Regions from separate parts of the Algoriphagus namhaensis genome, predicted to be linked through region 2. Evidence: riboswitches for the same ligand, from Rfam matches in the RefSeq annotation. Region 2 holds a riboswitch; the other holds the start of a gene.

Region 1 (4,465 bases), 580 kb from region 2:
AAATTCAGATCATGAAAAATGGTGGAGAATATTTAGGTAAGATTATAGCCCTAACTCGCGAAGATCAGGGTGAGGGGCCATTTCTTGACGTAGAAAATTCGGATCCAGAATTGAGAAATCGACCTTTGATGGGACTAAGCATTTTGAAAGGCCTGAAATACAAAAAAGGAGCCTGGGAAGATGGTGAAATCTATGACCCAGAGTCAGGAAAAACCTATTCCTGTGAGGTGAAGCTTAAAGGTGATTCAGTGCTCGAGGTCAAAGGATATATAGGTTTTTCCTGGGTAGGTCGTACTGTTGAGTGGACTCGTATTAAGTGATATTAGCTTTTTTGCTCTAGGTAGAAAGAACCGATATAGCTTGATAATTGCTCAAATTCAATCAAAAAGGCATCGTGTCCTGCGTCAGAAAGGATTTCCTTGTAAGTCCCTCGTTTAGCGTGAGAGCTGATGAACTGGGATTCTTCTGGAAGGAAGAGCAGGTCTGAATTTACACCCACGGCTAATACTCTTGCCTTAATTTCTGAAAGTGCTTTTGCGCTACCCCCTCTTTTTCTTCCCAAATCATGACTATCCATGGTTTTGCTCAGTAGCCAATAGGAGAGCGCATTGAATCTCTTTGCCAATTTTTCTCCTTGATATCTCAAATACGAAGACGCTTTGAATCGATCCAGTTTTTCTTCCGTATCTGATTGTTTTCGTTGAAAATCCTTGGGGTGTCTGTAACTCAACATGGCAATGGCCCGAGCAGTTTTTAAGCCTACCTGACCAGCATTTGGAATCTCTTCGCCCCAAGTCACATCAGACTCGATGCTCATACGCTGAGTCTCATTAAAGCCTATGGTCCAAGGTGATGTTTTCGCCGTACTGGCTAAAACGATGAGGTTTTTTAGACTATCACCCAGTTCCCAAGCCCACTCTAATGCAACCTGTCCACCCAAAGAGCCACCTATGAGGGTATGAATCTTCCTAATCCCAAGATGTAAACGAAGTCGCTCCAAGCTTGAGGCGAGATCTCTTGTGGTTAGTTCGGGAAACTCATAAAAAAAGCTTTTATCCGAACCTGGTTTTTTGCTCAAGGGATTAGTAGATCCATAACATGAACCCAAGAGGTTTGCACAAATAATGAAGTCTTTTGCGGGATCATAAAATTTATCCTCACCAATTAAACCACTCCACCATTCTGCAGCGTTTGAGTCACCTGTCAATGCGTGTACTATCCAGATGACATTGCCCCCATCAGGAGCAATCTCACCATAGGTAGTATACTGAATATCAAATTCTTCAAGCCTTTCACCAGACTCTAATTCTAGCTCTTCTGCAGAATGAAATATTTCCTGTTTCATTGGAATCAACGCCACTTGACTTTGTAAATTCATTGATCAATTAAAGTTTTGAAAAAGCTTGGGTAAGATCATTCTTGATATCCTCCACATGCTCGAGCCCAACGGATAATCTTAAAAGGGTGGGAGTCACTCCAGCTGCCAACTGCTCGGCATCGGAGAGCTGTTGATGTGTGGTGGCTGAAGGCTGAATAATCAAAGTTTTTGCGTCACCCACATTCGCTAAATGAGATATCAGGTCAAGATTATTAATGAAGGAAGATGTGGTTTCTTTATCGCCTTTCAGGACAAACGAGAGTACACCACCGAAGCCATTTCGCAAATACTTTTTGGCCAAATCATGGTAAGGTGAAGAGGCAAGACCAGGATAGTTTACCTTTTCAACTTTCGGATGATTTTCAAGCCATTTGGCTATTTCAAGGGCATTATCAACCGTTCGCTGTACTCGCAAGGAGAGCGTTTCAATTCCTTGCAAAAGCAAAAATGAATTAAATGGACTTAACGCTGGACCAAAGTCTCGTAATCCTTCAACTCGCGCACGGATGGCAAAAGAGATGTTTGGTAGACCTAGTGGGTTTCCTTCTCCAAACACTTCCCAAAAATTCAAGCCATGATAGCCTTCGGATGGCTCTGAGAATTGTGGGAATTTGCCATTTCCCCAATCGAAGTTGCCTGAATCTACAATGATTCCACCAATGGAGGTACCGTGTCCCCCAATCCATTTCGTAGCAGAGGAGGTCACAACAGCTGCACCATGTTCGATAGGGCGGAAAAGAAATCCACCCGCTCCAAAGGTATTATCCACCACCAAGGGTATGTCGTGCGCCTTGGCTACTGCCGCAATCGCATCAAAATCGGGGATATTAAACTCAGGATTCCCAATGGTTTCGAGATAGATCGCTTTGGTATTCTCATCAATTAATTTCTCAAAATCAGCTGGTTGTGGTCCTTCTGAAAACCGGGCTTCAATACCAAGGCGCTTAAAGGCGACCTTGAATTGATTGTAAGTACCACCATAGAGATAGGAGGAAGACACGAAATTATCACCAGCACCCAAAATATTATTTAGTGCTATAAACTGGGCTGCTTGACCTGAAGCCGTCGCAACTGCCGCTACACCACCTTCAAGGGCGGCTATCCGCTTTTCGAAGACATCCGTTGTGGGATTCATGATTCGCGTGTAGATATTTCCAAATTCCTTTAATCCAAAAAGATTGGCGCCATGTTCGGCTGAATTAAAGACAAAGGATGTGGTCTGGTAAATAGGAACTGCTCTTGAGTTCGTGGTTCCGTCTGGTTCTTGTCCAGCATGAAGCTGAAGTGTGTCAAAATGATAAGTAGACATTTTTTATGGGGTTTATAGGTTTATGTGATACAAAGAGATTGTTAAAAAGCAGGGCATAGCCTGAGAAAGCCAAAAATGAAGCTTCAGGGGCATTGCAATCGAATTACGAAGTGTTGATTGGGTACTTGGGTAGAAAATCCTATTCATCGTCACAAAGAATTTATAGTTCCAAATAAGACCATCTTATTTGGCAGGAATTGGCACCTTGGATTTTCCAGGTTGCCAGAGGGTCATCGAGCCTGTCTCTTACCTCTTCTTTATAAATCCTTGCGCAAAAATCCGCGAAAGGATGAAGCAAATAAAAAGGGGATTACTTTAAAATCAAAGCAAAACCCAGCAAATTATTTTTTTAGCCTATGAAATTAAAGCCTTAATCGAAGAATCAATTTTCTGAAAATCAAAGGATTGAAGGGCTTTGTCCATTTTTCTTTGGATTTCTTCCAATCCAAGATTTCCGATACTCCCTTCATGCGTATGCTTCAATTCGTTTTGATTGGGAGCGAATTCTCCGCGCTCAATAGCTCTTCCCACTTGCTTATAAGCATCGCGAAAAGGTGTGCCCTGAAGAACCAATTCATTCACCACTTCCACAGAGAATAGATGTTTGTAAAACTCATCCTGAAGAATATTTGATCGGACCTTGATGGACTTTAGCATAAAAGTAGTCATCTGAATACAATCCCGAATCTGTGAAATCGCCGGAAAAATCTCTTCTTTCAATAGCTGTAAGTCGCGATGGTAACCTGTGGTCGTATTGGTCAAGAGGAGGGTTACGTTAGCTGGAACTCCTTGAATTTGATTTGTTTTGGCTCGAATTAATTCGAAAACATCTGGATTCTTTTTATGTGGCATAATGCTGCTTCCAGTCGTCAGCTCATCCGGAAATGAAATAAATCCGAAGTGTTGGTTCATAAATAAGCATACATCAGCAGACAGACGATTTAGAGTCCCCGCAAGGCCTGAAAGTGCAAATGAGATGGTTTTTTCGGTTTTTCCTCTACTGTTTTGAGCGTTAATGACGTTTTGATGAAGCTCTGCAAAGCCCAATAAGTCTGCCGTCATGCTTCTGTTTAGCGGGAAACTTGATCCATATCCTGCAGCAGAACCTAAGGGATTTTTGTTAGAAAGATCAAATGCCGCTTTAAGAAGACCCAAGTCTTCGGTAAGGCCTTCGGCAAAAGAGCTGAACCATAAACCAAAGGATGAAGGCATGGCAAGCTGGGTATGCGTGTATCCTGGCATGAGGTCATTCTTATGCTTTTCGGACAATTTGAGTAAAAAATCAAAGAGCTCACTTGTATCTTCCACAATTTCACGAATGCCAGCCCGATAGAAAAGCTTGAGATCTACAAGGACCTGATCATTTCTACTGCGTCCGCTGTGCAATTTTTTACCTACCTCACCAAGACGCTCGGTGAGAAGAAATTCCACTTGCGAGTGAACATCTTCTACGCCTTCAGGGATTTGAAATTGCCCTTTTTCGATTTCGAAATAGATATCCTTCAATCCTTTCTGAAGTTCCAGGTTTTCTTCAGCAGTGAGTAAACCAATCGAAGAAAGCATTTGCGCATGAGCCATAGAGGCAATCACATCAAAAGGCGCAAGTAGCTGATCAAACTCCAAATCCCGGCCAACAGTAAACTTTTCTACTTCCTTAAGGCTAGTTTTATCCTTTTGCCAGAGCTTCATGCGATTTTGATTTTAAAAGATTGAAATACATTTCTAAGATGTTGACGTAGTTGGTAATTCCCGAAGAAATCTCCTCAACGTAAATAAAT
Region 2 (4,465 bases):
CTTTCGATCTGCGAATGTTGATCTCAAGATTGGTTCATTCTTATTCATTCCAGGCGAGTGAAAAAAATCTCAAGCTCAGTTGCCAGATCGACGATTCCATTCCAGACTCCTTAATAGGAGACCCCATTCGTATAGGTCAAATTGTAAATAATTTGATTTCAAATGCGATTAAGTTTACCGAAAAGGGGGAGGTCTCAATGCATTTAACTAATCTAGATCAGACCGAGGATGAAATGCGAATCCGGTTTGTTTGTTCAGATACTGGAATTGGGATTCCTTCGGAAAAAATGGATTCGATTTTTGAGGAATTTACGCAGGCTTCCTCCGATACTACGCGTAAATATGGTGGTACTGGACTTGGATTGACGATTGTGAAGAGATTGGTTCAGCTTCATGGATCCGATATAGAAGTGCAAATGAAGCCTGAGGGAGGAACAGATTTTGCATTTGAGCTTACTTTTAAAATTCCATCTAAAAAAACAAAACCTATGTCCGATGCCGGTCGATCAGCACCCAAATCTCTAGAAGATGCATCCATTTTGGTAGCAGAGGATAATATGGTGAATCAGATCCTGATTCAGAAATTTTTAACTTCCTGGAATACCGGCAAATTGGTGCTGGTATCAGATGGACAAGAAGCCATGGATGAGTTTGAAAAAGCTGATTTTGATGTGGTTCTCTTGGATTTGCAGATGCCTCGTGTAGATGGCTTTGAGGTGGCTGAGTACATTCGAAGTCATTCAGATGCTCACAAAAGTCAAACACCTATTCTAGTTCTTACAGCATCTTCCATCCACGAGATTAGAGAAAAGATGAATGAAGTTGGGATCAATGACTTCGTCCCCAAACCTTTCACTCCTGAGGGCCTTTACGATAAATTGTTGGGTCAATTGAATAAGAAGGGATAAAAGAGCTTTTTTAGCATAAATTTTGCCTTTTCATCCCAAGCTTATCTCGACCAGCCTGATCAATGAGGATTAATTTTAGCCGTGTATTCGTATTTTTTTGCTTTTGGGTAGGAGTGTCTACTTCTGCATGGGCTCAAAAATTCTACGAAAAGAGGAGTACTCTGTACGTGCTAGGAGGTACTTCTACGGCCAAACTCAATCAATTTGATCAGCTACTCTCAGATCGGGGAATCTCTGGACTTCCCAACCGGTATCAAACCTTTGGGTTGGGAGCACAGACACGTTTGAATGACTTGGTTATTGGTTTTGAATTGTATCAAAACCATGGAGGAAGAGGGCAACTGGACGACTATAGAATCGACTACCGTACCTCCAGAGCTTTGATCAATGTTGGATATTCCTTTACCGAAGAATCGAAATTTCAGTTGATCCATTATATGTCTTTAGGAGTGGGCTACCTGAATTTTCAGATGCTCCCCTCAGAGCAGCCGGATCAATTGAATGCCTTTCTCCAAGATCCAGCCGAAGGCTTTATACTTAGGGAAAATGATATCCAAAAAGGGAGCGGGAAATACGGGAATTTTTTAACTGAAATAGGATTTCATCTCACATATGATTTCCCTATTCCTGGTCGAAAAGAATCAGTTTCTTTGATTGGGAAGTTCGGTTATTCCTTCAGTCCATTTGAGGGGAAGTGGGACCTAAATGGAGTTTCTTTTGAAAACACGCAAGCTGGTGCTTTTCTTCGTCTAGGAGCAGGAATCACCATTCCTGACCGTAATTTTTTCTATAAGGACGCGAGTATCACCTTTTACCTGCTTAATAGTTTTCATTTCTCGAAGCCTGATAAATTTAACCGACAATTGGTGGAAGCCGGTCTCAATCCATTGGAAGGAAGGCCCTCGAATCTAGGTGTCAAAATTCTCGGTCAGACTGAGAAGTTGCTTTATGGATTGGAGGTATACAATCTAGCCATGGATGGAGCAGCAAGTGATTTTCAATCTCATAGTTTAAACAGTCTGAGAGTCTATGCAGATGCTGGAATGAAAGTTTTTCAGGTAAAAAACTTTGCATTTGGGGCTTTGGCGGGCCTAGGCTATGGCAATATTCGCTACACCATTACCCAAAATTCCAAACCTGATTTTCCTGAGTTGCTGGAGCAAAGAGATTTTGATGGCTATTTGAGAAGTGGTGGATTACTCGGTAAGCCAGAGGTGTTTTTAGAGTATGGGCTACCTGTTCAAGACGGTAAGCTGTTCGATTTGGTCTTTAGCACCTCATTGGGATATGAATTGCCCTTGGCAAATTTCAAACTTGCCGAGCTCGGAATGGCTGGCTTTATGGCCGCACCCTACTGGAATATAAGTGTCGGAATCCGCCCATAATTTGATGGCTAAATTCTTAATTGCGAGTTAGGTGGTTTTTTATCGATTTGGTATTACCTTTGGTGAGCTTATCGAGAAAGACCGAGGGAAGGGCCCTTTGACGTCTTAGCAACCTGTAAACAAGGTGCTAACTCCCATTCCGGATGAATCCGGAAACAGATGAGCGGAGAAGTAGATTTACTTTTTTCCGTGGTTTTGCTCGATTAAGCTTTTATAGACTATGCAAAACAGAACGGACTTACTTCTAGCACAATTAGCCAAAAGAATTCTTATCCTCGATGGTGCCATGGGTACCATGATTCAGCGATATACGCTGACAGAAGAGGATTTTCGAACTCCCGCATTGGCAAATCATCACAAGCCTCTCAAGGGTAACAATGATCTATTGTCCCTTTCCAGACCTGAAATCATCAAGCAAATTCATCAAGAATATCTGGATGCTGGTGCTGATATTATTGAGACGAATACCTTCAGTGGGACATCCATTGCTCAGGCGGACTATGATTTGTCTGACTTAGCTTATCAAATCAATTTCCAATCTGCTTTGCTCGCTAAGGAAGTGGCACTCGCAGTATCCTCCCAAACTCCGAAACGACCTCGATTTGTAGCTGGAGCTTTGGGACCCACCAACCGAACGGCGTCAATTTCACCGGATGTCAATGACCCTGGGTTTAGAGCGGTGACTTTCGATCAACTAGCAGATGCCTACAAGGAGCAGACTAGAGGTCTCTTGGATGGGGGAGTGGATATACTTTTGGTGGAGACCATTTTTGATACCCTTAATGCTAAAGCAGCGCTATTTGCAATTCAGGAGGTTTTTGAAGAAAGAAATATCCCCTTGGATCCCAAAGAAGGAGGGATTCCAATAATGATTTCAGGTACCATTACGGATGCTTCGGGTAGAACTCTTTCCGGGCAAACCACAGAAGCTTTTTTGATTTCCGTAAGCCATGTACCACTCCTTTCCGTAGGACTCAACTGCGCTCTCGGTGCAAAGGAGCTACGACCCTATCTTAAAGTGCTAGCTCAAAAAGCTCCCTTCTATGTGAGTGCCTATCCAAATGCCGGACTTCCCAATGAATTTGGGGCCTATGATCAAGATGCCAAGGAAATGGCAGATCAAGTGCATGAATTTTTAAAAGATGGTTTGCTGAATATTCTCGGGGGCTGCTGCGGGACTACTCCTGATCATATTTCAGCTCTAGCCAAAATGGCCGAAAGCTATGCCCCACGGAGCCTTGAATCTCAAGAAAATATTTTAGCCGATTGAATGTGATGGAGACTAGAAACCTATTAAAGCTATCTGGCTTAGAACCTTTGGTGTTCACACCCGAACTGAATTTTGTGAATATCGGTGAGCGAACTAATGTAACTGGTTCGAAGCGATTTGCACGGTTGATTCTTTCAGGAAATTATGACGAGGCACTGGAAGTGGCCTTGGACCAAGTGCGAGGGGGAGCGCAGATTCTTGACGTCTGTATGGACGAAGGAATGCTCGATGGGGAAGCCGCTATGACTCAATTTTTAAATTTGATTGCTTCTGAGCCTGAAATTTCTCGAATCCCGATTATGATTGATAGTTCGAAATGGTCTATCATTTTGGCGGGACTTAAATGTGTGCAGGGCAAAGGAATCGTGAATTCAATCTCGCTCAAAAATGGTGAGGAAGAATTTCTTCAGCAGGCCAAAACCATCAAGAAATTTGGAGCTGCAGTTGTGGTGATGGCCTTTGATGAGGACGGACAGGCGGATACCTACGAGAGACGAATCGAAATCTGTAAACGCAGCTATGACCTTTTGGTGCGGAAGGCCAGGTTTAATCCTGACGATATAATTTTTGATCCTAATATTTTCCCTGTGGCCACAGGAATGGAGGAGCACAGAAAGAATGCGGTGGATTTTTTCGAAGCGACCAAATGGATCAAAGCCAATCTTCCTGGTGCAAAAGTAAGTGGAGGTGTGAGTAATGTAAGTTTCTCTTTCCGGGGAAATAATCCTGTCCGAGAAGCCATGCATGCCTCTTTCCTTTATCATGCCATCAAGCATGGGATGGATATGGGAATTGTGAACCCTACGATGTTGGAGGTATATGATGACATTCCCAAGGACCTTTTGGAGCGAGTGGAAGATGTGCTTTTCGACCGAAGGGAGGATGCTACAGAGCGGCTTTTG

Evidence for each region. A riboswitch is a leader RNA that binds a small molecule or an ion and turns the genes downstream of it on or off. The one in region 2 is predicted to bind S-adenosylmethionine.
Region 1: another riboswitch for S-adenosylmethionine. It lies ahead of ACFOSV_RS13115 (O-acetylhomoserine aminocarboxypropyltransferase/cysteine synthase family protein); the one in region 2 lies ahead of ACFOSV_RS15755 (homocysteine S-methyltransferase family protein).

The regions. Positions count from the first base shown of each region.
Region 1 covers NZ_JBHRZS010000007.1:1,107,090-1,111,554, forward strand. The annotation lists gene ACFOSV_RS13105 (DUF2147 domain-containing protein) at 1-320, shown strand, start outside; gene ACFOSV_RS13110 (homoserine O-acetyltransferase family protein) at 323-1,378, opposite strand; gene ACFOSV_RS13115 (O-acetylhomoserine aminocarboxypropyltransferase/cysteine synthase family protein) at 1,386-2,687, opposite strand; SAM riboswitch class I at 2,845-2,953, opposite strand; gene argH (argininosuccinate lyase) at 3,042-4,376, opposite strand; gene ACFOSV_RS13125 (M20 family metallo-hydrolase) at 4,354-4,465, opposite strand, start outside.
Region 2 covers NZ_JBHRZS010000007.1:1,686,263-1,690,727, reverse strand. The annotation lists gene ACFOSV_RS15765 (PAS domain S-box protein) at 1-908, shown strand, start outside; gene ACFOSV_RS15760 (hypothetical protein) at 971-2,293, shown strand; SAM riboswitch class I at 2,359-2,459, shown strand; gene ACFOSV_RS15755 (homocysteine S-methyltransferase family protein) at 2,514-3,563, shown strand; gene metH (methionine synthase) at 3,569-4,465, shown strand, end outside.